3 linked regions of the Aquitalea magnusonii genome follow. The protein of the gene in region 1 interacts with the protein of each later gene in a pairwise test. Links are inferred from orthologs where the notes say so. Each region holds a gene or a part of one and is shown in the gene's direction. Other genes may lie near its edges. The genes, in order: lpdA, uvrD and odhB.

Region 1 (9,729 bases):
CGGTCGTACCACCCTGAACGGTGAAGGCCTGCAGCACGAAGACGGTCACAGCCACATCCAGGCTGGCCTGATCCCGAACTGCGTGTCCTACGACCCGACCTTCGCTTACGAGCTGGCAGTCATCCTGCAAGATGGCCTGCGCCGCATGTATGCCGAGCAGGAAGACGTGTTCTATTACATCACCCTGATGAACGAGAACTACACCCACCCGGCCATGCCGCAAGGCGCCGAGCAGGGCATCATCAAGGGCATGTACCTGCTGAAGGACGGCGGCGACGCCAAGGTGAAGGTACAGCTGATGGGCTCCGGCACCATCCTGCGTGAAGTGATTGCCGCGGCAGACCTGCTGCGCAACGACTTCGGCATCGCGTCCGACATCTGGAGCGTGACTTCCTTCAACGAGCTGCGTCGTGACGGCATGGAAGCTTCCCGCTTCAACCTGCTGCACCCGACCGAAGCTGCCCGCAAGTCCTTTGTCGAGCAGCAACTGGAAGGCCGCAGCGGTCCGGTGATCGCCGCTACCGACTACATCCGCAACTACGCCGACCAGATTCGCGAATACGTACCGGGTCGCTACGTGGTACTGGGCACCGACGGTTTCGGCCGCTCCGACAGCCGCGCCAAGCTGCGCGAGTTCTTCGAAGTGGACCGTCACTACGTCGCCGTGGCTGCCCTGTCCGCCCTGGCCCGCGAAGGCAAGATCGAAGCTGCCAAGGTGGCTGAAGCGATTGCCAAGTACGGCATCAAGACCGACAAGCTGCCTAGCTGGAAAGCGTAAGCCAGCGGGAGTACGGGAGTGGGGAGTAGGGAGTGGATGCCCGGCCCCGCTCAGTCAGGCCAACGAATTCATGGAGTAGTGAGTGGACAGTGCGCGGCGTGGGGACTCCCCACTCGCCACTCCCCACTCCCAACACATATGAGCAATCTGATCGAACTGAAAGTGCCCGACATCGGTGGGCACAGCAATGTAGACATCATCGAAGTATTCATCACCGCCGGTCAGACCGTGGCGGTGGACGACTCGCTGATCACCCTGGAAACCGACAAGGCCACCATGGAAGTGCCGGCTGAAGCTGCCGGTGTCATCAAGGAAGTGAAAGTCGCTGTTGGCGGCAAGATTTCCGAGGGCGACGTCATCGCCATCCTGGAAGTCGGCGCCAGCGCTGCCGCGCCGGCTCCGGCCGCCGTGGCAGCTGCTGTTGCACCGGCCCCGGTTGCCGCCGCTCCGGCAGCTGCACCGGTTGCAGCGCCTGCCGCACCGGCTGCCGCACCGGCTGCCAGCGGTCGCATCGACATCGTGGTGCCGGATATCGGCGGCCACAACGGTGTGGACGTGATCGAAGTATCGGTCAAGGTGGGCGACGTGATCAGCGTGGACGATTCGCTGATCACGCTGGAAACCGACAAGGCCACCATGGAAGTACCGGCCACTGCCGCTGGCAAGGTAGTTGAAGTCAAGGTTGCCGTTGGCAGCAAGGTAAGCCAGGGCGACCTGATCGTGGTGGTGGAAGGCGCTGTTGCTGCTGCCGCTGCTCCGGTGGTCGCTCCTGCCGCAGCACCGGCCCCGGCCCCGGCTGCCGCTGCGCCGGCTCCTGTCGCCGCTGCGCCTGCCGCTGCTGCACCGGTTGCCGCCAGCGCCAGCCTGCCCGCCATCAACGAAGCCAGCTTCTCCAAGGCCCATGCCGGTCCGTCGGTACGCCGTCTGGCCCGCGAACTGGGTGTGGACCTGGGCCGCGTCAAGGGTACGGGCCGCAAGGGTCGCATCATCGACGCCGACGTGAAGGCCTTCGTCAAGAGCGTGCTGCAGAACCCGGTGGCTGCCGCCCCGGCCGCCGCTGCTGGTTCCGGTGTGGGTCTGGACCTGCTGCCGTGGCCGAAGGTGGATTTCGCCAAGTTCGGCCCGATCGAAACCAAGCCGCTGTCGCGCATCCAGAAGATTTCCGGTGCCAACCTCAGCCGCAACTGGGTGATGATCCCGCACGTCACGTTCAACGACGAGTGCGACATCACCGAGCTGGAAGACTTCCGCAAGACCATCGGCAAGGAATGGGAAAAATCCGGCCTGAAGATTTCGCCGCTGGCCTTCATCATCAAGGCCGCTGCCGAAGCCCTGAAGGCATTCCCCACCTTCAACAGCTCGCTGGATGGCGACAATCTGGTGCTCAAGCAGTATTACCACATCGGCTTTGCCGCCGACACGCCGAATGGCCTGGTGGTACCGGTCATCAAGAACGTCGACCAGAAGGGCATCAAGCAGATCGCCAAGGAACTGACCGAGCTGTCGCTGCAAGCCCGCGAAGGCAAGCTCAAGCCGACCGACATGCAAGGCGCCACCTTCACCATCTCCAGCCTGGGTGGTATCGGTGGCAGCAGCTTCACCCCGATCGTGAATGCGCCGGAAGTGGCCATCCTGGGTGTGTGCAAGAGCCAGATCAAGCCGGTATGGAACGGCAAGGAATTCGCACCGCGCCTGATGTGCCCGCTGTCGCTGTCCTTCGATCACCGCGTGATCGACGGTGCGGCTGCCGCGCGCTTCACCGTGCATCTGGGCAAGCTGCTGTCCGACGTGCGTCGCCTGATCCTCTGAAATCGTGAGTAGGGAGTGGGGAGTCGTGCTTGCTGCAGGCAGGTGCTCCCCATCGGGAAAACGAACTGATAAAGGAAGTGGGTGGTGGATGGCGGGTGGAGTAACTCCCTACTCGCCATTCCCCACTCCCAAAAGCCATGAGCAATCTGATTGAACTGAAAGTCCCGGATATCGGCGGCCACAGCAATGTGGACGTGATCGAAGTCTTTGTGAAGCCGGGCGATGTGGTGAGCAAGGATGACAGCCTCATCACCCTGGAAACCGACAAGGCCACCATGGAAGTGCCGGCGGAATCTGCCGGTGTGGTGAAGGAAGTCAAAGTGGCCGTGGGCAGCAAGGTGAGCGAAGGTGACGTGATCGTCATCGTTGAAGCTGCTGCCGCCGCCAGCGCGGCCCCGGCAGAAGCCAAGCCGCTGGAAACCACCGGTGTGGCCTCTGCTCACACCGATGCCGGTTTTGCTCCGCAGGCTGCCCCGGTGGCCGCCAGCCACGCGGGCGGTGCCGATGTCGAATGCGACGTGATGGTACTGGGCGGTGGCCCTGGCGGTTATTCCGCTGCCTTCCGCGCCGCCGACCTGGGCCAGAAAGTGGTCATCGTCGAGCGTTACTCCACCCTGGGTGGCGTGTGCCTGAACGTGGGCTGCATCCCGTCCAAGGCCCTGCTGCACAATGCAGCCGTGATTGACGAAGTAAGCCATCTGGCTGCCAACGGCATCAAGTTCGGCAAGCCGGAAGTGGATATCGACCTGTTGCGCGGCTACAAGGAAAAGGTCATCGGCAAGCTGACCGGTGGCCTGGCCGGCATGGCCAAGGCGCGCAAGGTGCAAATCGTACGTGGCAATGGCCGCTTCATCGACCCGCATCACATCGAAGTGTCGGTCACTACCGGCAACGGCCGTGCAGAGAGCGGCGAGAAAACCATCGTCAAGTTCAAGAACGCCATCATCGCCGCCGGTTCGCGCGTGGTGAAGCTGCCGTTCATTCCGGATGATCCGCGTGTGGTGGACTCCACCGGCGCGCTGGAACTGAAAGCCGTGCCGGAAAAGATGCTGATCATCGGTGGCGGCATCATCGGTCTGGAAATGGGTACTGTTTACTCCACGCTGGGCGCCCGCCTGGACGTGGTGGAAATGCTGGACGGCCTGATGCAGGGTGCCGACCGTGACCTGGTCAAGGTATGGCAGAAGTGGAATGCCCACCGCTTCGACAACATCATGCTGAACACCAAGACCGTTGCCGTCGAGCCGAAGGAAGACGGCGTGTACGTCACCTTCGAGGGCGAGCAGGCACCGAAAGAACCGCAACGCTACGACCTGGTGCTGTATGCCACCGGCCGTGCGCCCAATGGCAAGCTGATTGGTGCGGAAAACGCCGGTGTGGCCGTGACTGACCGCGGTTTCATCCCGGTGGACAAGCAGCAGCGCACCAATGTGCCGCACATCTACGCCATTGGTGACATCGTCGGTCAGCCGATGCTGGCGCACAAGGGCGTGCATGAAGGCCACGTTGCCGCAGAAAACTGCGCTGACCACAAGGCCTTCTTCGATGCCCGCGTGATTCCGGGTGTGGCCTATACCGATCCGGAAGTGGCCTGGGTGGGCATGACCGAAGACGAAGCCAAGAAACAGGGCATCAAGGTGGAGAAATCCGTCTTCCCGTGGGCTGCGTCCGGTCGCGCCATTGCCAATGGTCGTGATGAAGGCTTCACCAAGCTGATTTTCGATCCGGCTACCCATCAGGTGATTGGTGGCGGCATTGTCGGCCCGCACGCCGGCGACATGATTGGTGAAATCTGCCTGGCCATCGAAATGGGCTGCGATGCCGAAGACATCGCCAAGACCATTCACCCGCACCCCACCATGGGCGAATCCATCGGCATGGCCGCCGAAGTATTCGAGGGTAGCTGCACGGACCTGCCGCCGCAGCGCAAGAAGTAAGCTGCCAGTCCGGCCGTAAGGCCGGGCAGGCTGCCTGCAGTCCCGGCCCGCCTCTGGCGGGTCGCGTCTTATCTCTCTCAGTCTTGTGGCGGATCATTCCGCCATTTTTTATGGCAGCCGTGCAGAGCAGTCTGCCGACAGTCCTCGCCAGACTGAACCAGTTTCGCTACCATCAGTCGGATTCCAGATGAATGCCGACATGCTGCCACGAACCTCTCCCCTTGCCTTGTCATCCGCCCTTGCCCTCACGCTGTGTGCCGCACCAGCCTGGGCCAAGGTGGATTACACCGTCAGTGTGGATGCTCCATCGACGCTGGCCAGCCTGCTGAACGATCACCTGGAACTGGTTTCCGCCAGTAACGATGCTGATCTGGATGAGTTTCAGCTACAGGCCATCATCAAGGAAACGCCGCATGCAGCCCAGGCCTTGCTGGAGACCGAGGGCTACTTCAGTGCCACCATCCGGGTGGAGGAACCGACAGAACATCACTATGTGATCAAGGTTGATCCGGGCGAGCCGGTCATCATCGACGACGTTACCCTGCAGCTTGGCGGTGACATCCGTCAGCAAGCCGATTACCAGAAACGGCTGGCCGCCGTGCTGGAAGCCTGGTCGCTGCCCATTGGCGCACCATATCGGCAGGACGACTGGAGCAGCAGCAAACGCGCCATCCTGCGCCTGCTTACCGTCGATCGCTTTCCGCTGGCAAAAATCGTCAAGAGCCAGGCCGACATCGATCCGCAAACCCAGCGCAGCCAGTTGCTGGTGCAGGTGGATAGTGGCCCCTTGATCCGTTTTGGTCCCACCCATATCACCGGCAACCAGCGTTATCCCTTGAGCGTGGCAACCGGGCTGGCGGATTTTCAGCAGGGCGACCCCTATCAGCAAAAGAAGCTACTGGATTATCAGTCTGCGCTGGAGCAGGCCGCCCAGTATTCCGGGGTGGTGGTGAGTGCCGACATGGCGCGCATAGACAATAACCAGGTGCCGGTAGAGGTGAGCCTGACCGAGTTTCCCAAGCAGAAGCTGGAATTGGGCCTGACCTACGACTCGGAAGACGGGCCCGGTACCCGCATCGGCTATGACTACTACAATCTGTTTGGCAAAGGCTGGACCGGTTCTGCCTTGCTGGACTGGAAAAACAGCGACCGTAACCTGAGTTTCGGCCTGGGTTTTCCACGCCAGGCCGACAACTATTCCCATTCCATCACCTCATCTTTCAAGCAAACCGATATCCAGGGGGTGAAAACCACCACCATTGATGCCGGTGCCTGGCGCATCCGCAGCCATGAAAAGATCAATGCCCGTTTCGGCGTGGAGTTCATCCAGGAAAAGGAAACCATCGGCAATACGCCCAGCAACAATACCGCGGCCCTGCTTGGTGTGTTTGGCTGGACGCGGCGCGATGTGGACGACACCTTGCGTCCCCGCTCCGGCACCTTGCTGGACACCTCGCTGTCCAGCACGCTGGGGAGCGCGTTGTCCACCACCAGCTTTGTGCGGGGCTATGCGCGTGGCGTAGCCTACTGGAGTCCATGGCCCAAGTACGGCACCTTGCTCACCCGGCTGGAAATCGGTCAGGTCTGGGCCAAGGACAGTGATGAAGTGCCATCTTCCCAGCTATTCCGTGCCGGTGGTTCCAATAGCGTGCGCGGCTATGATTACCAGAGCCTGGGTCTGCCTGGGCCGGATGGCGCGGTGGTCGGTGGCCGTGTCGTGGCCACGGCCACGCTGGAGTACCAGATTCCGGTGGCCAAGGACTGGGCGCTGGCGCTGTTTCACGATGCCGGTAACGCGGCGCAAAGCTGGCAAAGCTTCAAGCTGGAACACGCCAACGGTATCGGTGTGCGCTGGATGAGTCCCATTGCACCGCTGTCCATGGATATTGCCAAGGCAGAAAAGGACGGTAAGTTGCGCTGGAACATGAGCCTGGGGCTGGCCTTCTGATGCAGGACGCTCCCTTGCCAGACCAGGCAGCAGGGCCGCAGGCCAGCCCGCCACCTCTGCCAAAGCCGCCACGGCGCCGCTGGGGCCGCCTGCTCTGCCTGCTGGTGCTGCTTGTGCTAGGTGCTGTGCTGGGCTGGCTGGGTGGCAGCACACAGGGTCTGGCCTGGCTTTGCCAGCAACTGCCGGCACTGAGCAATCAGCAATTGAGCATTGCCCGTAGCGAAGGCAGCCTGTGGTCCGGTTTTACCCTGCACGATATCCGCTGGCGCGCACGCTATCAGGATGTGGATATCGACCGCCTGCAACTGCAATGGCAAGCCAGTGATATGTGGCAGCGGCGTTTGCAGGTACAACTGCTTGATATCGGCCATGTACGGGTAAACAGCCGTCCGGCTCCCGCCACGCCTGCTGCCGGGGCTCCCGTTTCTTTGTCCTTGCCGCTGGATGTCCGCGTCGAACAAGTAAAACTGGCCAGCCTCACCCTGCTGCCGGCGGACGTCAGGCTTTACGGCTTGCAGGCCAGCTATGCCTACCAGAACCAGCAGCATCAATTGCAGTTGGCACAGCTGCAAACACCATGGGGCAGCACCAGCGCCCGTCTGTCCATCGCCGATAGCACACCATTTGCCACCCAGGGCCAGCTCCGCGCCCAGGGCGAGCTAGAGCAGATTCCAGTACAGGCCGGGCTGAAGCTGGCAGGCAATCTGCTGGCCTTGCAAGTGGATGCGACAGGCAGTGGCAAGGGCATGTTGGCCGAGGCGCACGGCTTGTTACGGCCATTTGCCTTTAACCCTTATAACCGTTTCGGGCGGCTGGACATCCGGGTGGGCGGTATCAACCCGCAAGCGCTGTTGCCGAGCTGGCCCAAAGCACGGCTGGGTTTTGCCGTGCATGCCGAGCCGGAAGGCGGCGCCCGCATCAAGGGCGGCTTGTCCTTGCTCAACAGCCAGCCGGGGCCGGTATCGGCCAGCCAATTGCCCTTGTCGCTGCTGGTGGGTGAGTTCCGGGCCGATGACAAGATGCTGCATCTGGACAAGCTGATGGCCCAATTGGGCGCAGGCCAGCTCAATCTGACCGGTAAGGTGGAGCCTGGCTCGCTGGATATCGTTGCGCTGTTGCACAACATCAGCCTGAAAACCCTGTATGCGACCGCGCCGGATGACACCATCAAGGGAACGGCCCGTGTTGCCGGACCGCTGGCCGGGCCGGATATCCGCGCCAGCCTGTATGGCAAGTCCTTGCAACTGGAAACCGCCTTGGCCTTCGAGCAGGATGGGGCCGGTAAAACGCTGCTGCTGCGCCAACTCGATCTGACTGCCGGTGCCGGCAAGATGAGTGTGACGGGCAAGTTGGGCTTGGAAGGAAAGCAGCTTTACCAGTTGGAAGGCAAGCTGCTGAAAGCCGACCCCGCCCGGCTCAAGCCTGGTTTGCCCTCCGGCGAGCTGAACGCCGCCATCAAGGCCAGTGGCCAGTTGGCCCAGCCGCTGGCCGGCAAGATTGCCTTGCAGTTTGCGCCCAGCCGACTGTCCGGTGCGCCGCTTGGCGGCCAACTGACAGCAGACTGGCAGGGCCAGCGCCTGCGGCAATTGCTGGCTGATCTCAGCCTGGCCAGCAACCGTCTGCAAGCCAGTGGCGCTTATGGCGTGGCTGGCGACAAGCTCAAACTGCTGATCGATGCGCCCAATCTCGCGCTGTTGGGGCCTGGTTTTTCCGGCAACATCAAGGGACAGGCCTTGCTGGCCGGCACGCCCAACGCACCGTTGCTGACCACCAGCCTGCGGGCTGACCGGCTACACCTGCCCGGCAACCTTTCCGTGCAGACGCTGAGTCTGGACGGCGATATCCAGGCCGCAGCAGGCAGCCCCTTCCGCCTGCAACTGGTGGCCGACAGACTGCAGGCCGGCAGTTTCAGTGCCGAGCAGTTGCGCGCACAGGGCAATGGCACCCGTACCCGCCATCATCTGCAGTTGGATGGCCGGCTGCGTCTGGCCGGTCAGGCTTATCAGCTACAACTGGCAGCCAGCGGTGGATTGCCGGCCAATAGCAGCCAATGGCAGGGCGTGCTGGAGCGGCTGGAGCTTTCCGGCAGGCCGGGCCTCAGCCTGCAGTCGCCGTTGGCGCTGGAAGCCGGACCGGCAAGGGTCAGGCTGGGGGCGGCCCGTGTGAACATGCTGGGCGGCAGTGTATCCCTGACCGACCTGGACAGCAGCAATGGTGTGCTGTCTACCCGTGGGCATGCTGAAGGTTTGCATCTGGCCGAGCTGGCGGGTGTGCTGCAACTCCCGGTGGAGCAAAACCTGGTGCTGGATGGTGGCTGGGCCTTGAATCTGAATGGCAAGCAGCCACAGGGCCAACTTTGGCTGAAGCGGGTGGCCGGCGATATCCGCCTGCCCGCCGAAGCCGGACGACCCGCGCCCTTGGGCTTGAAGTCCGCCCAGCTTAATCTGCGCTTTGATGGTGGCAGCCTGCGGTTCGACACCGCCATCGACAGCCAGTATGCCCAACTCGCGGGGAAAGGCAGCTTGCCATGGAACGGCGGCAATATCGATGCCCGGACCCCGCTATCGGCCACTGCCACGGTGCTGCTGCCCTCGCTGGCATCTCTGGCACAACTGTCATCGCCCGCACTGGAGCTGGGCGGCCAATTGTCAGCCAATCTGGCGCTGACCGGCCCGCTAGGCCAGTTGCAAGGGCAGGGCAGCATCCAGGGCAGCAAGCTGCTGCTGGCCGATCACCGGACCGGTATCCGTCTGGGCGATGGCGTATTGCAGGCACATCTGAATGGTCGCAGCCTGGTACTTGACCGCCTGCGCTTTGCCAGCGGTCAGGGCGATGTGGTGGCCACTGGCAGCCTGGATCTGCGCGAGGCCGGGCCGGATGCGGTGGTGCGGGTGGCACTCAACAAGTTCAGCGTGTTCGACAAGCCCAGTCGCAAACTGGTGGTGTCCGGCAATGCCGAACTGAGCATGGTTGAGCACAAGATTGCGCTCACCGGACGAATCCGCGCTGACCAGGGGCGGATTGACCTGCCCAAGGGCGGTGCTCCCACGCTGAGTGACGATGTGGTGGTGAAGGGACGTAGCGTGGCGGAACCCTCAGCCTTTGCCAGTCTGCCGCTGACCGTGGCACTGGATCTTGATCTGGGCGACCGCTTCCGTTTTGTCGGTCAGGGCCTGGATGTGGAGTTGACCGGCGTGGTCAAGGTAAGCGCCAGTCCGGGACAGCCGCCGGGGGCGCGCGGCCAGGTGCGGGTGGTG
Region 2 (9,748 bases), 510 kb from region 1 along the record:
GCCAGCTACAGCAGCAGCCGGCCGATTGTTTCGACGCCGCCTTGCTGGAGGCCTTGCGCCGTGATGGCGCACAGGCAGCGGTGCGTCTGGTGGGCGGCATCATGGGGCAGCACCGCAGCGCCTTGGTGCCGGACAGCTACCTGTTCTGGCGGCTGGCCATGCTGGCCGAAGCGGGTGCGGTGGTGCTGACCCCGCAACCAGCCGGCCCGCCATGGGTGGCCTTGCCCTGAGATTCCACCGTGGCGCTTTGCCTGCTGCGACGGCAGGGGTAGAATCCGCCGCCGTGGTCCGTCCCGATCTTGCCTGACGGCCACCTTCCGTAAGGATTCCCTCGCATGAACGTCCGCGTTGTCGACTACCGCGCCGCCGATGCTGCCGCGCAATTTACCCGTTCCCTGCACGAAACCGGTTTTGGCGTGCTGGTGAATCACCCCATCGACCAGCAACTGGTGGAAAAAATCTATGCTGACTGGTTGGCCTTCTTCAACAGTCCGCAAAAACACGATTACGCCTTTTCCGTGGAGAAGCAGGACGGTTATTTTTCCCCCGACATTTCGGAAACGGCCAAGGGTGCCAGCCTGAAGGACATCAAGGAATACTTCCACATCTACCCCTGGGGCCGCGTGCCGCCGTCGTTGGCCGATGATGCCCGCCGTTATTACGACAGCGCCAATGCCCTGGCGCGTGAGCTGCTGGGCTGGGTGCAGGCGCACACGCCAGCCGCGATCGCCGCACAGTACAGCCAGCCGCTGTCCGCCATGATTGAACACAGCCAGCAAACCCTGCTGCGCGTGCTGCGTTATCCACCACTGCGCGGGGACGAACCGGCAGGCTCCCTGCGCGCAGCGGCACATGGCGACATCAATCTGCTTACCATCCTGCCGGCGGCCAACGAACCCGGCCTGCAAGTACAGGACAAGGCGGGCAACTGGGTGGATGTACCCTGTGATTTCGGCATGCTCATCATCAATATCGGCGACATGCTGCAGGAAGCCTCGCAAGGCTACTATCCATCGACACAGCACCGGGTGGTGAATCCGCAAGGGGAGGCTGCGCGTAACAGCCGGGTGTCGCTGCCGCTGTTCCTGCACCCGCGCCCGGAGGTGGTGCTGTCGGAACGCCACACCGCCGGCAGTTATCTGGATGAGCGCCTGCGTGAGCTGGGGGTCAAGAAATAAGCCGCTAGCAGCCTGATGCATTTCATCGTGTAAATGTCTGTAAATGCCCTTCGGGGCATTTTCTTTTGCTGCTAGGGTTGCTCTGTTTTAATTGTCTGGCGAGTAAGAAGGTGAAATATCTGCTGCGTTTCATGATTGCACCTGCCGCGCTGACATTAAGTGCTTGTAGCCTGATCACTTCCCCATTGGTTGCCGGGGTGCAACTGGCCAGTACCGCAGTGACCTCGATTGCCAATATGGCACCCAATACCAGTACCAATGGCATGGCACATCCACATGATGAGCTGCGCAATATCTGTATCGAGATTAATTCCAGTGTAATTGTTTCCGATTTCATTCCTGAATTGCAAAAGCAGTTGCGCGAACGGGAAATTGAAAGCCGGATTTATGCAGTGGGCAATGCGCCAGGCAATTGCGAAGCCATTTTGTATTACACCGTGCTCACCCAATGGGGTTCCCCCATGTTTAGCGACGAATTGCGCCCGTATATTACCGATATCAATCTTTTACTCAAGAAAAACGGCAAGGTGCTGGCCAATGCGGCCTATCGGCTGGATGGCATGGCCTATGACAAGTGGAGTTCCACTGGCAAAAAGCTGTCACCGCTGCTGAACAAGATGTTCTCCAGTGACAATATGGCGCAGTGGCAAGCAGGGGGCGAGGCAGCCAATGGGGCTGCCCGCTTTGAACAAGATGTAGCCAAAAGAGCTGGCGCGACTACCAGAAATTGATCAGCCCGGCGAAGAAGCTCTGTGCCGCAGTCCGTGAGGCCACGTCGCTGGCCACCCCGTTCACGATCTGCTCGATGCGGGCATCGCCCACATCATTGGACGACACCACATTGCCCACCTTGATATCGCGCTTGTTCACAATGCCGGAAAAGCGCAGCAGCGTGGTATTACCACTGGCGGCCACGGCTTTTTCACCGGCCACGGCCAGATAACCGTTGGGCAATATATCGGTGACTGAAACCATCAGGCTGCCGCTGATCTGGTTGGCATTCGTCACCTGGCCGGTGCCTTTCAGGCTGCTGCTGCCCGTTGCTTTGCCGCTGTAATCAAAGATTTCCTTCAGCAAACCACCCATGGATGAAAGCGCACCCGGCCCGGATTCGGAAATGGTGGATGTGCGGCTGGTCGAGGTATTGGCATTGTTGCTGGAGGAAAGGTTCTCGGCAATATTGATTTTGAGTGCATCGCCAACACGGCTGGCAATCGGCTCTTCAAATAGCAGCATGGCCTTGTTTGGCTGATAAATGGAGCCGGGACTATCTTCCAGTGCCACCGGAGTGAATTGCGGTCTGATATGTACGGGTGCCGTAACCAGTGTTTGTGGCGAAGAGGCGCAGCCACTAAGCAGGCTGGTAAATGTCAGGCAGATCGATAATTGAGTCAGCAGTGTTTTCATTTTACCGCTCCCTGTTTCTTTAATTACTCCTTTTATTGTATTTTTACCGCTGGTTAATTAGCGTTATTGATTAAAAAACAAGGTAAGAAAATGTAAAGCAAATGGCTGATTGTCTTAACACCGCATAACGTAAATTTACACGCCAGCCAACGCTGGTATCAAAAAAGTAAAAACGGTATGGGGAGAACGAGATGAGCACAATCAGTGGCGTTGCCGCCGTAACACCTGGCCTCACGGCCTACAGCGTATTGCGTCAGGGAGCAAAAGCCGTGGTGGCCGAACTGGACTCTGCCGCCAAGGCCGCCGGCAGCGGCTTGAGCAGCGGTGCCGGTGCCACCGGTAGCGCGGTGGCACATGGGCTGACGGCAGTTGGCGAGGGCCTCAGCACCTTGGGGCGCACCATCAATACCCTGGCTTGATCCCTAGCCCCTCGCCTGGCGGCAGCTAGCGATGCCGCTGCAGCGGGCGCCAACGGGCCGACTGAAACTGTTGACTGAAATCCGGCAGCGCGGCGGTCTGCTTATCCGGCCCCAGGTATTTCTGCTGCAACTGCGCTACAAACCCGCTGTGTTCCAGCCCGCGCAGCGCATTTTGCAGCCGGGTGATGGTGCTGGCGGCCGTCTGCCGGTTCAGCGCAAACCAGTACTGCTCCTGGCCATCCAGCAGCGCAACCGGCCTGATCTGCTGGCTGCTGATGCCCGCCTGCTGCAGTTGCCAGTACATGGCCCAGTCCAGCATGGCAATCATGTCCACCCTGCCCAGCCGCAGCTTGGCCAGATTGCTGGCATCATCCGGTGCGTTGTCTTGTTCGATGCCCGGCCTTAAACCCAGTTGCTGCAACTGTGTTTGTGAGGCCGAGCCACGCACGGCACCAATACGCCATTGCTGCAATTGTCCTGGCGTTGTCAACTGAATGTCATTACGCACGGCCAGCCGGTACAGATAAACCCGCCGCTTGCCAATGGGCCCAAGCCAGCGGAACTGCTGTTCCCGTTCCGGCGTGCGTACCGTGCTGTACAGCACGCTATCCGGCGTGTTTAGCACCGTGACATAGGCGCGTGGCCAGGGAAGCAGCTGCTGGCGGAGCGTCAGGCCCGCCTTGCCTGCCATGGTGGTCAGCAGCTCGCTGGCATAGCCCCTGATCTGCCCGTCTTGCTGGTAGGTCAGCGGCGGCACATGTTCGGTATAGGCGGTCAGTCCGGCGGCATGGGCGGGGAGTGACAACAGCAGGGCCAAGCGGAAAGACAGGCGTAGATGCATGGTGGCAGTGGGAGATGGTTTCAGCGAAATTAACCCCTGGCCGACACCGCAGGCAAGCACAGCGACCGCAGCCGCCTGTGGCCTGTCGCATACCTGGCCACGGTATGCCGGCCAGCTGGTGTAAAATGCGTCCATCAACCACGCCCAGAAGAAATACCTGTCATGAGTGAGCTTTTAGCCGGATTGAATAATGAACAGCTGCGTGCCGTCACCTGGCCGGCCAAAAGTGCGCTGGTACTGGCAGGCGCGGGCAGTGGCAAGACACGGGTACTGACCACCCGCATTGCCTGGCTGATTGCCACCGGTCAGGTCAATCCCTCCGGCATTCTGGCCGTCACCTTTACCAACAAGGCGGCGCGGGAAATGCATACCCGGCTGGGTGCCATGGTGCCGGTGAATGTGCGCACCATGTGGATTGGCACTTTCCACGGCCTGTGCAACCGCTTCTTGCGTGCCCACTACCGCGATGCCGGCCTGCCGCAGGCGTTCCAGATTCTGGATTCCGCCGACCAGCAAGCCGCCATCAAACGCCTGCTCAAAAGCCTGGAGCTGTCGGACGAGAAATATCCGCCGCGTGCGGTGCAAAGCTTCATCAACGGCAACAAGGAAGCCGGGCTGCGGGCCGACCGTCTGCCACCCGCCTTGAATCCCTACGAAGCCAAGCTGGTGGAATTGTATGCCGCCTACGATGCCCAGTGCCGCCGCGAAGGCGTGGTGGATTTTGCCGAGCTGCTGCTGCGCAGTTACGAACTGCTACAAGCCAATGCCGCCTTGCGCGCCCATTATCAGGGCCGCTTCCGCCATATCCTGGTGGACGAGTTCCAGGATACCAACCGCCTGCAATACGCCTGGCTCAAGCTGTTGTCCGGCGAGCACAACGTGCTGTTTGCCGTGGGCGATGACGACCAGTCCATCTACGCCTTCCGCGGTGCCGAAGTGGGCAATATGCGCGCCTTGCTGAGCGACTTCCAGGTGGCCGAGCCGGTGCGGCTGGAGCAGAACTACCGCTCGGTGGGCACCATCCTCAATGCCGCTAATGCCCTGATCGAGCGCAACGATGGCCGCCTGGGCAAGAATCTGTGGACCGACGCGGGCGAGGGCGAGCAGATCCGCCTGTACGAAGCCTACTCCGATGGCGATGAAGCCCAGTTCATCATCGACGAGGTGAAGAACCTGCAGCGCGAGGGCATGAATCTGTCCGACATGGCCATCCTGTATCGTTCCAACGCGCAGTCTCGGGTGCTGGAACATGTATTGGTGAATGCCCAGTTGCCTTACCGCATTTATGGCGGCCTGCGCTTTTTCGAGCGCCAGGAAGTCAAGCATGCGCTGGCCTATCTGCGCCTGGTCAGCAACCCGGATGACGACAACGCCCTGTTGCGTGTCATCAATGTGCCGGCGCGCGGCATCGGTGCCCGCACCGTGGAAAACCTGCAAGCCATCAGCCGTGAGCAGGGCGTCACCCTGTGGCAGGCCTGCTGCGCCGCCGGCGGTGGCCGTACCGCCGCCAAGCTGGGCGAGTTTGTGCTGCTGATCGAAGCCCTGCGCAACAAGAGCAGTGCCATGACGCTGGCGGAAACCGTCAGCCTGATCATCGACCACTCCGGCCTGCGCGCCATGTACGAGCAGGACAAGAAAGAAGGCGAAGAACGACTGGCCAACCTGGACGAACTGGTGAGCGCCGCAGCCGGTTTCTTCCCGGATCAGCCAGAGCTGGCCATTGTCGAATTCCTCAGTGCGGCCAGTCTGGAAGCGGGCGAGCATCAGGCCGAAGCCGGCGAGGACGCGCTGCAACTGATGACGGTGCATGCCGCCAAGGGCCTGGAGTTCGACGCGGTGTTTGTCTCCGGTCTGGAAGAAGGACTGTTCCCGCACGAAAACAGCATGAACGACAGCAAGGGCCTGGAGGAAGAGCGTCGCCTGATGTACGTGGCCGTCACCCGCGCCCGCAAGCGCTTGTACCTGAGCTGCGCGCAGAGCCGCATGCTGCACGGCCAGAGCCGCTATCCCATCCGTTCGCGCTTTGTCGAGGAAATTCCCGCCGAGCTGGTTCGGGTACTGTCTGCTACAGTGAAACCTGTACCGCAGGCAAGTCCACGCCGCGCACCCTGGCTGGAGGAAGCCAGCGCGCCGGCCAGCACCATGTCGCTGCAGGGCTTTCGTATTGGTCAGGGCGTCAGTCATGCCAAATTCGGCGCTGGCGTGGTGATTAATGCCGAGGGCAGTGGCAATGATGTGCGCCTGCAAATCAATTTTGCCGAACACGGGTTGAAGTGGCTGGATTTGCGTTATGCCAAACTGACCGCCGAACAATGACATTCCAGCCAGGCTGGTCGATGATGACGCCATGAGTGACAAGCTACCTTCCACCACCTACCAGAGCCTGACTGCCGGGCAGGGCAGTGCCGAGTCAAGCCGGCGTCCCTACGAGGACCCATACTCCAGCCGGCTGTTCCTGATCATCGACAGCCTGCCGGAGATGCAGCGCGCGCTGGCCATGACCCTGGCCTCCTTCGGCGCTGACAAGGTTGAGTACGCCAGCAAGGCCGGCGATGCACTGGCCAAGATGGCCAAGTTCGAATTCGACGTGGTGCTGTGCGACTACGACCTGGGGAATGGCTACGACGGCCTCTATCTGTTTGAGGAGGTCAAGGAACGCAATCTGATCAAGCAGTCCTGCGTGTTCATGATTGTCACCGGCGAGCGGCGGGCGCAACGGGTAATCTCCGCTGCCGAGCTGGCACCGGATGACTACCTGCTCAAGCCCTTCACCGGCGAGGTGCTCAGTCAGCGGCTGGAAAAAGCCATGCGGCGACGCGAGGCCTTCCGCATGGTGGATGAAGCCATCATGCGGCACGAATACCTGGCTGCCATTGATGCCTGTAGCCGCAAGATCAGCCAGCGTGGCGAGTTTACGCTGGACTTCATGAAGCTCAAGGGCAGCCTGGCCCAGAAAATCGGCGACTTCGACACCGCGCGCAATCTCTACATGGAAGTGCTGCGCCTCAAGCCGCTGGCCTGGGCCAAGCTGGGTCTGGCCAAGTCGCTCACCGGCCTGAAAGCCTACGACGAAGCCAAGCTGCTGTTTGAAGAAGTGCTGGCCGATAATGAAAGAGTGATGGAAGCCTATGACTGGCTGGCCAAGCTGCACCGCATCCATCACGACCTGCCCGGCGCACAAAGCACCCTGGAAAAGGCCACCACCCTGTCGCCGGTGGTGCTGCGCCGGCAAAAACAACTGGCCGAAGTGGCCATGCTCAACAAGGACCTGGAAACCGCCGAGGCGGCCAGCGAAGAAACCCTCAATATCGCCAAATACACCTGGCACCGCAGCCCCACCCATTACGCCATGCTGGCGCGGGTGCAGATGGCACGGGGGGAAACCGGCACGGCGGCCCGCACGCTGGGCAATCTGCGCCGTGACTACCGCTACAACGAAGCCGGCGAATGGATGTGCAGCGTGATTGACAGCCAGTTGCAGACCAAGCTGGGCAACCGCGACAAGGCACGCGCCCTGCTGGCCGAGGCCGAGGCCGCCTACCAGAAGCTGGGCAGCAATCTGCCGGCCGAGGCGCAAATGGAATTTGCCCGTGCCTGCTATGCCCAGGGCAAACAGGACACCGGCAATGCCGCCATGCGCGATCTGGTGCGCAACAATCACGACAACGAAGAGTTGCTCTCCACCATTGGCGGCCTGTTCGAGGAAGTGGGGCTGGGCGACATGGGGCGTCAACTGATTGCCGAAAACGTGCAGTCGGTGCTGGAACTCAACAACCAGGCGGTACGCGAGGCGCAAGCCGGCCGCTTTGAGCAGGCCATCGATCGCTTTGTCAAAGCCCATGAGGAAATGCCGCACAATGTGCAGGTGATGCTTAACCTGGCCAACGCCACCATGGCCTATGTGCATGGCAATGGCTGGCACGAAAGCCATATGCGCCGCGCCTACGACATGCTGGTGCAAGTGCGTGAACTGGCCCCCACCAACAACAAGTTCCAGAAGATTCTCAAGGCTTGGCGACAACTGGTAGAGAAACTGGGCAAGCCGCAATGGGTGCTTTGAACGGCCTGCGTGTACTGGTGGTGGATGATGAACCGCTGGCACGCGAACGCATGGTGGGGCAGGTGGCACAATGTGGTGCCACCACGGTGGCGGCGCTGGCGGATGCCAAAGCAGCCAGCCAGTGGCTGGCGCGCCAGATGGTGGACGTGCTGTTACTGGATATTTCCATGCCCGGCATCAGTGGAGTCGAACTGGCGCGCAGGCTGCGCCAGTTGCCGTTGGCACCGCAACTGGTGTTCACCACCGCGCATGAACAATACGCCGTGGACGCATTCGAACTGGATGCGGCTGATTATCTGCTCAAGCCGGTCAGGCTGGAGCGCTTGCGCCAGGCGCTGGAGAAGGCCGCGCTGCGCTGTGGCAAGCGCCCTGTCATCGAAGCCCATTTCACGGTGCGACATCGTGACCGTTTGCTCAACATTCCTTTTTCCGCCGTGCGCTATCTGAAAGCCGAGCAAAAATACATCAGTCTGGTGACGGCGGATGATGAATACCTGCTGGATGATTCACTGGTGGCGCTGGAGCAGCGACTGGACGACAGCGTGCTGCGCATTCACCGCAACTGCCTGGTGATGCGTCATGCGCTGCAGGCGCTTTTGCGGCTGGGAGAGGGGGCGGATGAGCAGTGGGGCGTCAGCCTGCGCGACATTGCCCAGCCACTGTTGGTCAGCCGCCGCCAATTGCCTGCCATCCGTGCTGCATTGCGTCAAAATAGCAGCTAGTTTATACAGCTAGCGCCAGGGCTTTGTAGTAAGGACAAATGCGACTAGGTATAATTACTTATATTTTCGACTGTGGCAGAATTCCTTGGGCTAGCAGGTCGCCCTTTCTATAGAATCGCCTTTTCTCCCTTCTGCCCTCCCTTGCTCCATGCGGATAAAACTGGCCACTCTGGCATGTGTACTGCTTTGGCTGCTGCTGAGCGCGCTGATTTCCATGGCTTTTCTCAGCCGTGCCGTCATCAGTGCCGAGCAGGAGTTCGACATGCTGGGCGTGCGCCTGTCCGAGCAGCTCAACCAGAAGCTGCTGGTCAACGCAACCATTCTGGACAGCTATGCCGCCTTCACCATGCTCGATCACCAGCAAGCCGGCGAGCAGGAGCAGGTATTCGTGCGCCAGATGGCCGAGCGCTATCCACAACTGGTGTCGCTGGAGCGCATTCAGCGCGTCCGCCATCAGGATCTGCCAGGCTGGACACAGCAGATGCAGGCGCAATGGGGCAGTGATTTCAAGCTGCATGCCTACCAACTGCCTCAGCAGTCGGTGATCTATCCCTTGCCGCTAAGCGCGGAGTATTACCCGGTGGTGTCCATCCTGCCGCTGAATCAGGCGGTACGTCCGCTGCTGGGCACCGATATCTCGCATGATCTGCGTTTGCAGGCAGCCTTGCAGGATGCGCGCCGTTTTGGCCGTGCCGCCATGTCGGCGTCCTTCATCCTGCGCGAGGGGTTTCGCGGTCATCTGCTGCTGCAGCCGGTCAACAGCAGCACACTCTTGCTGCGCGGCCAGCCGCCGGATCAGTTTGTCGCCCTGATGCTGCGCTCCGATTACCTGCGCCCGGACGATACCGCCCTGCCTGCCGGTCTGAGCCTGCAGATTCTGGCCAGAGGCCCACAGGCCGCCCGCTTGCCTGCCTATGTGGATATTGCCGGCACGCCGCATGGCTGGCTGGAAACCCTTGGCTTTCCGCAGCTGCAACTGGAACGCGCCGTGGGCAGTGAGTCGCAGCCGCTGACCCTGCGTCTGCACTGGCAATTGGGCTGGTACCTGCTTAGCGGCTTCGAGCGTGCCGTCATCCTGTGCCAGTCATTGCTGGTTTTATTGTTACTCGGTTTCGGGCTGC
Region 3 (9,718 bases), 3.7 Mb from region 1 along the record:
TATGACCGCCTACGATCCGATTGAACTCAAGCGGATCCGTTGGCGGTCCCGCCGGGGCTTGCTGGAGCTGGATCTGGTGCTGGAGCGGTTTTTTGCCCAGCGCTTCGATGCACTCTCCCCGGCGGAGATCGACGCCTACAAGCGTATTCTCGATTTGCCCGACACCGACTTCCTGGATGTGGTGAACGGCAAGGCTGACCTGGACGATCCGGAAGAAGCCGCCATCATCGAGATCCTGCGCTCGGTTTGAGTTGCAGGCTGCAGGGCCCAAAACGATTACAACACCACAAAACTGACTGGGAGTATTGCTGTGGAAACTAACCGCAAAGTGACGCTCGCTTACAACGAGGGCAAGGACACACTGGACATGCCGGTACTGTCCGGCACTCTGGGTCCGGATGTCGTTGATATCCGTGCCTTCTCCAAGACCGGCATGTTCACCTTTGACCCGGGCTTCCTGGCCACCGCCAGCTGCGAGTCCGCCATCACCTTCATCGACGGTGATCTGGGTCAGCTCTACTACCGCGGCTATCCGATCGAGCAGCTGGCTGAGAAGAGCGATTATCTGGAAGTGTGCTACCTGCTGCTGAACGGCGAACTGCCGACCGCAGCCCAGCGCAAGGAATTCGAACGCGGCGTAATGCGCCACAACATGCTGCACGACCAGTTGATGAGCCTGTTCAAGGGCTTCCGTCGTGACGCACATCCGATGGCCGTGATGGTGGGTGTGGTGGGCGCGCTGTCCGCCTTCTACCACGATTCGCTGGACATCACCAATCCGGAACACCGTCGCATCTCTGCCCACCGTCTGGTGGCCAAGCTGCCGACCATCGCCGCACAAGCCTACCGCTACAACAAGGGCCTGCCGTTCTCCTACCCGAAAAACGGCCTGACCTATGCGGAAAACTTCCTGCACATGATGTTCTCCACCCCGTGTGAAGAATACAAGGTGAACCCGGTACTGGCCCGCGCGCTGGACCGTATCTTCACCCTGCATGCCGACCACGAGCAGAACGCTTCCACCTCCACCGTCCGTCTGGCTGGTTCCTCCGGTGCCAACCCGTTCGCATGTATCGCTGCCGGTATCGCCTGCCTGTGGGGCCCGTCCCACGGTGGCGCCAACGAAGCCGTACTGAAAATGCTGGATGAAATCGGCAGCGTGGACAACGTGGCCGACTTCATGCAGGGCGTGAAGGACAAGCGCTACAAGCTGATGGGCTTTGGCCACCGCGTGTACAAGAACATGGACCCGCGCGCCGCCATCATGAAGCAGACCTGCGACGAAGTGCTGAACGAACTGGGCCTGCACAACGATCCGAAGTTCAAGCTGGCCATGGCACTGGAAAAGATCGCCCTGGAAGACCCGTACTTCATCGAGCGCAAGCTGTACCCGAACGTCGACTTCTACTCCGGCATCGTGCTGTCTGCCATTGGCATTCCGGTTTCGATGTTCACCCCGATCTTCGCCCTGGCACGTACCGTGGGCTGGATTGCGCACTGGAGCGAGATGATCGCCGATCCGGCCATGAAGATCGGCCGTCCGCGTCAGCTGTACACCGGCGCGCCGCGTCGCGACATTGTCGATATCGACAAGCGTTAATCAGGCAGTGACAAGTTGGCCGGACACGTTTCGGCCAACTTTTTACCTTGTCTTACAGAATACAGTCAGCAGTTTCACGACAGACGCCGACAGAGCGCTGCGGAAAAGAACGGAGACGGATTTGCCCTGCCAAAGCCCTTCTTGCGTCTTTTCCACAACGCTTTCTCCACGCTGCAATGTAGCCAAACGTAGACACGTACGTAGATAACAAAGGGTCGAATAATGATGCAATCCATGTACAGTCATTCCTACCTGTTCGGTGGGAATGCACCGTTCATCGAGGAACTGTACGAACAGTACCTCGCTGATGCGAATTCGGTTCCGGCCGAATGGCGTGAATACTTCGACAAGCTGGCCCAGGCACCGGGCGCGGCTGAGCGCGATGTACCGCACATGCCCATCCAGGAATCCTTCATTCAACTGGCCAAGAAACCGGCCAGCGGCCCGCGCAACAGCACCGGCGGCGAATGGGAAACCATGCAGAAGCAAGTGGGTGTGCTGAAACTGATTTCGGCCTATCGCGTACTGGGTTCCCGTCAGGCCAACCTCGACCCGCTCAAGCGCATGGATCAGGCTACCCTGCAAGAGCTGGACCCGCACAAGCACGGTCTGACCGATGCCGACATGGCGGTGCAGTTCAATGTGGGCTCGCTGGTGGCCCCGCAAAAGCTGCCGCTGTCCGATATCCTGTCGCGTCTGAAACAGACCTACTGCGGCAATATCGGTCTGGAATTCATGCACATCACCAAGTCGGACGAAAAGCACTGGGTACAGAAGCGCTTTGAAGGCGATCTGTCCACCCCGCGCTACGATGCCGCCAAGAAAATGCGCATCCTCAAGCAGATCACCGCGGCCGAGACCCTGGAACGCTATCTGCATACCAAATACGTTGGCCAGAAGCGCTTCTCGCTGGAAGGTGGCGAATCCACTATCGCCGCACTGGACCACCTGATCCACAACGCCACTGCCGTTGGTGTGCAAGAGCTGATCATCGGCATGGCCCACCGTGGCCGTCTGAACGTGCTGGTGAACACCCTGGGCAAGCAGCCGCGTGACCTGTTTGCCGAATTCGAAGGCAAGGCCGCCCAGCAAATGGCCTCCGGCGACGTCAAGTACCACATGGGCTTCTCCTCCGACATCCCCACCGCCAGTGGTCCGATGCATGTGTCGCTGGCGTTCAACCCGTCGCACCTGGAAATCGTCAACCCGGTAGTGGAAGGCTCGGTACGTGCCCGTCAGGACCGCCGCAAGGACAGCGAGCGCAAGTGCGCCGTGCCGGTACTGATTCACGGTGACTCCGCCTTTGGCGGCCTGGGTGTCAACCAGGGTACTTTCAACCTGTCGCAGACCCGCGGCTACGGTACCGGTGGCACCATCCACATCGTGATCAACAACCAGGTGGGTTTCACCACCTCGGACACGCGCGACATGCGTTCCACCCTGTACTGTACCGACGTGGCCAAGATGGTTGAAGCGCCGATTTTCCACGTCAACGGTGATGATCCGGAAGCCGTCTGCTACGTGATGCAGGCTGCGCTGGACTACCGCATGCAGTTCAACAAGGACGTGGTCATCGATCTGGTCTGCTACCGCAAACTGGGTCACAACGAAGGTGATGATCCCTTCCTGACCCAGCCGATGATGTACAAGAAGATTGCCAAGCATCAGGGCGTGCGCGCCATGTATGCCGAGCGTCTGGTACAGGAAGGCGTGCTGAAGGCAGAAGAAGCCGAAGCACTGATCCAGGCCTACCGTGACGCGCTGGACAAGGGCGAGCACGTGGAACAGACCGCGCTCACCAACTACAAGCGCGAACATGCCCTGGACTGGAGCCAGTACATGGGCACCCACTGGGCGCACCCCACCGACACCTCGCTGCCGCGCGCCGACATCCAGCGCCTGACCGAGAAGTTCACCACCCTGCCGGAAGGCTTCAAGCTGCACCCCACCGTGCAAAAGGTGCTGGCTGCACGCAAGGCCATGGCTGCCGGTGAACAGAATGCCGACTGGGGCATGGCCGAGACCCTGGCCTATGCAAGTCTGGTGACCAATGGCTTCGGTGTCCGCCTGTCCGGTGAAGACTCCGGCCGAGGTACTTTCTCCCACCGTCACGCCGTGCTGCACGACCAGAACCGCGAACGCTGGGACCAAGGCTCCTACGTGCCGCTGCGCAATATGTCCGACAACCAGGCTGAATTCCTGGTGATCGACTCCATCCTGAACGAAGAAGCGGTACTGGCCTACGAATACGGCTACGCCTGCTCCGCACCGGATCAGTTGGTGATCTGGGAAGCCCAGTTCGGCGACTTCGCCAACGGCGCCCAGGTGGCGATTGACCAGTTCATTTCCTCCGGCGAAACCAAGTGGGGCCGTCTGTGCGGCCTGACCACCATCCTGCCGCACGGCTACGATGGCCAGGGTCCGGAGCACTCCTCCGCCCGTCTGGAACGCTGGCTGCAACTGTGCGCCGAGCACAATATGCAGATCGTGATGCCGTCCGAAGCCAGCCAGATGTTCCACATGCTGCGCCGTCAGGTGCTGCGTCCGTACCGCAAGCCGCTGGTGATCTTCCTGTCCAAGCGCCTGCTGCGTTTCAAGGACTCCATGAGCCCGATCGAAGACTTCACCAACGGCAGCTTCCGCCCGGTGATCGGCGATGCCGTGGTACAGGATCCGAAGAAAGTGAAGCGCGTGCTGCTGTGTGCCGGTCAGGTGTATTACGACCTGGCTGCCGGCCGCAAGGAAAAGGGCCTGGAAGACGACATCGCCATCGTGCGCATCGAGCAGTTGTATCCCTTCCCGACCGAGCAGGTAGCCGCCGAACTGGCACGCTTCCCGCAAGCCAAGGAAGTGATGTGGGTGCAGGAAGAGCCGCGTAACCAGGGTGCCTGGTACCAGATCCGCCATCGCCTGGAAGGTCTGTTGATCGGCAAGCAGTTCTTGTCGTTCGCTGGTCGTCCGTCTTCCGCTTCCCCGGCCGTAGGCTACATGAGCAAGCACGTTGCCCAGCTCAAGGCCTTCGTCGAAGAAGCCATGACGATTGCCAAGTAAGTACACGCCAACACAACGATTACACTGACGGGGGCGGCAGGATGACCGCCCCGCTCTGGAGAAGAACATGATTATTGAAGTCAAAGTCCCCCAACTGCCCGAGTCCGTTTCCGAAGCCACGCTGATGACCTGGCACAAGAAAGCTGGCGATTTCGTCAATCGCGACGAAAACGTCATCGATCTGGAAACCGACAAGGTTGTGCTGGAACTGCCGGCACCGCAGGCTGGCGTGATTGTTGAAATCATCGAACAGGATGGCGCTACCGTGGTTTCCGGTCAGCTGATCGCCCGCATCGACACCGCCGCCAAGGCTGGCGATGCCCCGGCTGCCGTTGCGGCTGCCCCGGCTGCTGCCGCTCCGGCTCCGGTACAGGCTGCTCCGGCTGCTGCACCGGGTGGCGCTGCCATGCCGTCCGCTGCCAAGCTGGCTGCCGAAACCGGCGTGAACCTGGCCAACGTGACCGGCACCGGCCGTGATGGTCGTGTGCTGAAAGAAGACGTACAGGCTGCTGCCGCTGCACCGTCGCAAGCCGGCCCGGTACTGGCTGCTGCCAGCAATACCGGTGTGGCCCTGGCCGCCACCCCGGCTGCCGTCAACGTGGCTGCCGTGCTGGGCGACCGTCCGGAACAAAGCGTGCCGATGTCCCGCCTGCGTCAGCGCGTGGCCGAGCGTCTGGTGATGAGCCAGCAAACCAACGCCATCCTCACCACCTTCAACGAAGTGAACATGAAGCCGGTGATGGACCTGCGCGCCCGTTACAAGGACCGCTTCGAGAAAGAGCACGGCGTGAAGCTGGGCTTCATGGGCTTCTTCGTCAAGGCCGTGGTTGCCGCGCTGAAGAAATACCCCATCGTCAATGCCTCCGTTGATGGCAACAACATCATCTATCACGGTTACTTCGACATCGGCGTGGCCGTTGGCAGCCCGCGTGGTCTGGTGGTGCCGGTCATCCGCAATGCCGACCAACTGAGCCTGGCCGAGATCGAAAAACAGATCGCCGACTTCGGCAAGCGCGCCCAGGAAGGCAAGCTGACCGTGGAAGAACTGACCGGTGGTACTTACACCATCTCCAACGGCGGTACTTTCGGTTCCATGATGTCCACCCCCATCATCAACCCGCCGCAATCCGCCATTCTGGGCATGCACGCTACCAAGGAGCGCGCAGTGGTTGAGAATGGTCAAGTTGTCGTGCGCCCGATGATGTACCTTGCCCAGTCGTACGACCACCGCATCATCGATGGTCGCGAAGCGGTACTGAGCCTGGTGGCCATCAAGGACGCCATTGAAGATCCGGCCCGCCTGATCCTGGACCTGTAATACCGGGTCTGTAATGTCTGCTGGCCGCAAGCGTGCTTGCGGCCACTTTGAATAATGTGAACGGAGAAATGATGATTTTGCCTGACTGGCTGTATGCGGTAGCTTCCATCCTGGCTGGGGTCGCCATTGCGGTACTGACCTGGAAGAAGCAGCAACGCGGTATTCGCGAGGACCGTTACACCCTGGTGGGCAAGCTCATCATTGCCGTGTTCATGATTGCTTTCGGGATCTTGCTGTTCAAGGTCGGTAAATCCTGATCAAGGAAAATCAATGAGCCAACAGTTTGATGTAGTTGTGATTGGTGGCGGCCCTGGCGGTTATGTGGCTGCCATTCGTGCTGCCCAACTGGGTTTCAACACCGCTTGCGTCGATGCATTCAAAAACCCGGAAGGCAAGCCTTCGCTGGGTGGTACCTGCCTGAACGTGGGTTGCATCCCGTCCAAGGCACTGCTGCAGTCCTCGGAAAACTTCCACGCGGTACAACACGACTTTGCCAAGCACGGCATCAGCGTGTCCGGTGCCAAGATGGACGTCGCCGCCATGCTGGAACGCAAGACCGGCATCATCAGCAAGAACGCCGCCGGTATCAGCTTCCTGTTCAAGAAGAACAAGGTTGCCAACATCCACGGTCTGGCCGCCCTCAAGGGCCGTCAGGGCGACAAGTGGCTGATCGAAGTCACCGACAACGGTGCAGTGGTTGACACGCTGGAAGCCACCAACGTCATCATCGCCACCGGTTCCAGCCCGCGTCAGCTGCCGGGCCTGGCCACCGACAACCACATGGTGCTGGACAACGAAGGCGCTCTGGCACTCTCCGCCGTACCGAAGCGTCTGGGCGTGATCGGTGCCGGTGTGATCGGTCTGGAAATGGGTAGCGTGTGGAAGCGTCTGGGCGCGGAAGTGACCATTCTGGAAGCCGCACCGACCTTCCTGGCCGCTGCCGACCAGCAAATCGCCAAGGAAGCCTTCAAGACCCTGACCAAAGATACCGGTCTGGACATCAAGCTGGGCGTGAAGATTGGCGAAATCAAGGCCACCAAGAAGCACGTTACCGTCAACTACGAGCTGAACGGCGAAGCCGTGGCTGCCGAATTTGACAAGCTGATCGTCTCCATCGGTCGCGTGCCGAACACCTCCGGTCTGGGTGCCGAAGCGGTTGGCCTGCAACTGGACGAGCGTGGCTTTGTTGCCGTGGACGACCACTGCCACACCAATCTGCCGGGCATCTGGGCGATTGGCGACGTGGTGCGTGGCCCGATGCTGGCGCACAAGGCTTCCGAAGAAGGCGTTGCCGTGGCAGAACGCATTGCCGGCCAGAAACCGCATGTCGATTTCGGCGTGATTCCGTGGGTGATTTACACCTCGCCGGAAATCGCCTGGGTGGGCAAGACCGAAGAACAGCTCAAGGCTGAAGGCATCGAATACAAGAAGGGGACTTCCGGTTTTGCTGCCAACGGTCGCGCGCTGGGTCTGGGTCAGGCACAAGGCACGGTGAAGATTCTGGCCGATGCCAAGACCGACCGCATCCTGGGCTTGCACATGATCGGCCCGATGGTGTCCGAGCTGGTGACCGAAGGCGTGGTGTCGATGGAATTCAAGGCCGCCAGCGAAGACCTGGCCCGCATTGTCCACGCCCACCCCAGCCTGTCGGAAGTGGTACACGAAGCTGCACTGGCCGCTGACAAGCGCGCATTGCACGGCTAAGTGCTGCGGGGCCGTGTACAATCACACGGCCCCATAAATCTGTCCGGTAACAGCCGGGCAGATTTGCAAAGAGGGTATGGGAGCAGGGACTGCCGCGAGAACAGTTCCGCCCCGATACATTAGGGTTGAGGAAGCGACCAAGGAATAGAGACGTTGGCCAGACAGGGCCCGCCATCATTTCCACCGAAAGGAAACCATAGATGAACCTGCACGAATACCAAGCGAAAGAGCTGCTGGCCAAATACGGCTTGCCGGTACAAAAGGGCATTCTGGCCACCACGCCGGAAGAAGCCGCTGCCGCTTATGACCAACTGGGCGGCAAGTTTGCCGTCGTCAAGGCCCAGGTGCATGCCGGTGGCCGTGGCAAGGCCGGTGGTGTCAAAGTGGTAAAGACCCGCGAAGAAGCCGCTGAAGTCGCCAAGAGCCTGATCGGCACCAACCTGGTGACCTATCAGACCGACGCAGCCGGCCAGCCGGTCAACAGCGTATTGGTATGCGAAGACATGTACCCGGTACAGCGCGAACTGTACCTGGGCGCCGTAGTGGACCGTGGCAGCCAGCGCGTTGTGTTCATGGTGTCCACCGAAGGCGGCGTGGAAGTCGAAAAAGTAGCCGAAGAAACCCCGGAAAAGATCATCAAGATCGAAATCAACCCGCTGGTTGGCATGCAGCCGTTCCAGGCGCGTGATGCCGCGTTTGCCCTGGGTCTGTCCGGTTCGCAAATCGCCGCCTTCAGCAAGCTGATGCTGGGTGCTTATCAGGCTTTCGTGGAAAACGACTTCGCCCTGTTCGAAGTAAACCCGCTGGCGCTGCGTGAAAACGGCGAACTGGCCTGCGTTGATGGCAAGATCAACCTGGACTCCAACGCCCTGTACCGTCACCCGGCCCTGCTGGCCCAGCGCGACAAGTCGCAGGAAAACGAACGCGAAGTGAAAGCTTCCGAATTCGACCTGAACTACGTGGCCCTGGAAGGCAATATCGGCTGCATGGTGAACGGTGCCGGCCTGGCCATGGCCACCATGGACATCATCAAGCTGAAGGGTGGCCAGCCGGCCAACTTCCTGGACGTGGGTGGTGGTGCCACCAAGGATCGCGTGATCGAAGCCTTCAAGCTGATCCTGGCCGATGATTCGGTCAAGGGCGTGCTGATCAACATCTTCGGCGGCATCGTACGTTGCGACATGATTGCCGAAGCCATCATCGCCGCGGTGAAGGAAGTGAACGTGACCGTGCCGGTGGTTGTGCGGCTGGAAGGCAACAACGCCGAGCTGGGCGCCAAGATTCTGGACGAATCCGGCCTGAAGCTGGTTTCCGCCCAGGGCCTGAACGACGCAGCCGAGAAGATCGTTGCTGCCGTTGCTGCGCTTTAATCACCTGCACCGCATAAGGATTTCAAAATGAGCGTATTGGTAAACAAAGACACCAAAGTGCTGGTGCAAGGTTTCACCGGCAAGAATGGTACCTTCCACGCCGAACAGGCGCTGAAGGTTGGCACCAAGGTAGTGGGTGGTGTAACTCCGGGCAAGGGCGGTTCCGAGCATCTGGGCCTGCCGGTGTTCAACACCATGAAGGACGCCGTGCGTCAAACCCAGGCTGATGCCTCGGTGATCTACGTACCGGCAGCGTTTGCCAAGGATTCCATTCTGGAAGCCATCGACAGCGGCGTGAAGCTGATTGTCTGCATCACCGAAGGCGTGCCCACCCTGGACATGCTGTACGTGAAAAAAGCCGTGGACGAAGCCGGCATCCGCCTGATCGGCCCGAACTGCCCGGGTATCATCACCCCGGGTGAGTGCAAGATCGGCATCATGCCGTGGCACATCCACAATCCGGGCCGCATCGGTATCGTGTCCCGTTCCGGCACCCTGACCTACGAAGCCGTGGCACAAACCACCGCCCTGGGTCTGGGTCAGTCCACCTGCATCGGTATCGGCGGCGACCCGATTCCGGGTACCAGCCACATCGATGCCCTGAAACTGTTCCAGGACGATCCGGATACCGACGCCATCGTGATGATCGGTGAAATCGGTGGTACCGCCGAAGAA

What was found.
Region 2: the proteins of lpdA (region 1) and uvrD interact in binary tests that used the Escherichia coli proteins (3 or more experiments, as listed by UniProt). The link is inferred for Aquitalea magnusonii from one-to-one orthologs.
Region 3: the proteins of lpdA (region 1) and odhB interact in binary tests that used the Escherichia coli proteins (3 or more experiments, as listed by UniProt). The link is inferred for Aquitalea magnusonii from one-to-one orthologs.

The regions. Positions count from the first base shown.
Region 1 is NZ_AP018823.1:4,043,724-4,053,452, reverse strand. Bases 2,227-5,124 are described here. They hold lpdA (dihydrolipoyl dehydrogenase), read left to right. Parts: upstream 2,227-2,724; coding sequence 2,725-4,524; downstream 4,525-5,124. Other genes in these bases: DLM_RS18940 (autotransporter assembly complex protein TamA), read left to right, coding at 4,724-5,124; aceF (dihydrolipoyllysine-residue acetyltransferase), read left to right, coding at 2,227-2,587. In the rest of the region: aceE (pyruvate dehydrogenase (acetyl-transferring), homodimeric type), read left to right, coding at 1-778; more of aceF, read left to right, coding at 917-2,226; more of DLM_RS18940, read left to right, coding at 5,125-6,472; DLM_RS18935 (translocation/assembly module TamB domain-containing protein), read left to right, coding at 6,472-9,729. UniProt on the Escherichia coli protein: Lipoamide dehydrogenase is a component of the glycine cleavage system as well as of the alpha-ketoacid dehydrogenase complexes.
Region 2 is NZ_AP018823.1:4,559,323-4,569,070, forward strand. What follows is about bases 3,668-6,584. They hold uvrD (DNA helicase II), read left to right. Parts: upstream 3,668-4,007; coding sequence 4,008-6,161; downstream 6,162-6,584. Other genes in these bases: DLM_RS21395 (substrate-binding periplasmic protein), read right to left, coding at 3,668-3,980; DLM_RS21405 (response regulator), read left to right, coding at 6,193-6,584. Also shown: DLM_RS21370 (DUF3658 domain-containing protein), read left to right, coding at 1-230; DLM_RS21375 (isopenicillin N synthase family dioxygenase), read left to right, coding at 336-1,178; DLM_RS21380 (cell division protein FtsI), read left to right, coding at 1,289-1,909; DLM_RS21385 (flagellar basal body L-ring protein FlgH), read right to left, coding at 1,896-2,585; DLM_RS21390 (hypothetical protein), read left to right, coding at 2,777-3,004; more of DLM_RS21395, read right to left, coding at 3,030-3,667; more of DLM_RS21405, read left to right, coding at 6,585-7,905; DLM_RS21410 (LytR/AlgR family response regulator transcription factor), read left to right, coding at 7,893-8,627. UniProt on the Escherichia coli protein: A helicase with DNA-dependent ATPase activity. Unwinds DNA duplexes with 3'-5' polarity. Translocates on single-stranded DNA with 3'-5' polarity. Initiates unwinding more efficiently from a nicked substrate than double-stranded DNA.
Region 3 is NZ_AP018823.1:351,682-361,399, forward strand. The notes cover bases 3,957-6,843. They hold odhB (2-oxoglutarate dehydrogenase complex dihydrolipoyllysine-residue succinyltransferase), read left to right. Parts: upstream 3,957-4,718; coding sequence 4,719-5,969; downstream 5,970-6,843. Other genes in these bases: DLM_RS01775 (2-oxoglutarate dehydrogenase E1 component), read left to right, coding at 3,957-4,651; DLM_RS01785 (hypothetical protein), read left to right, coding at 6,038-6,226; lpdA (dihydrolipoyl dehydrogenase), read left to right, coding at 6,240-6,843. Outside these bases: DLM_RS01760 (succinate dehydrogenase iron-sulfur subunit), read left to right, coding at 1-5; DLM_RS01765 (succinate dehydrogenase assembly factor 2), read left to right, coding at 2-250; gltA (citrate synthase), read left to right, coding at 311-1,600; more of DLM_RS01775, read left to right, coding at 1,823-3,956; more of lpdA, read left to right, coding at 6,844-7,673; sucC (ADP-forming succinate--CoA ligase subunit beta), read left to right, coding at 7,874-9,043; sucD (succinate--CoA ligase subunit alpha), read left to right, coding at 9,071-9,718. UniProt on the Escherichia coli protein: E2 component of the 2-oxoglutarate dehydrogenase (OGDH) complex which catalyzes the second step in the conversion of 2-oxoglutarate to succinyl-CoA and CO(2).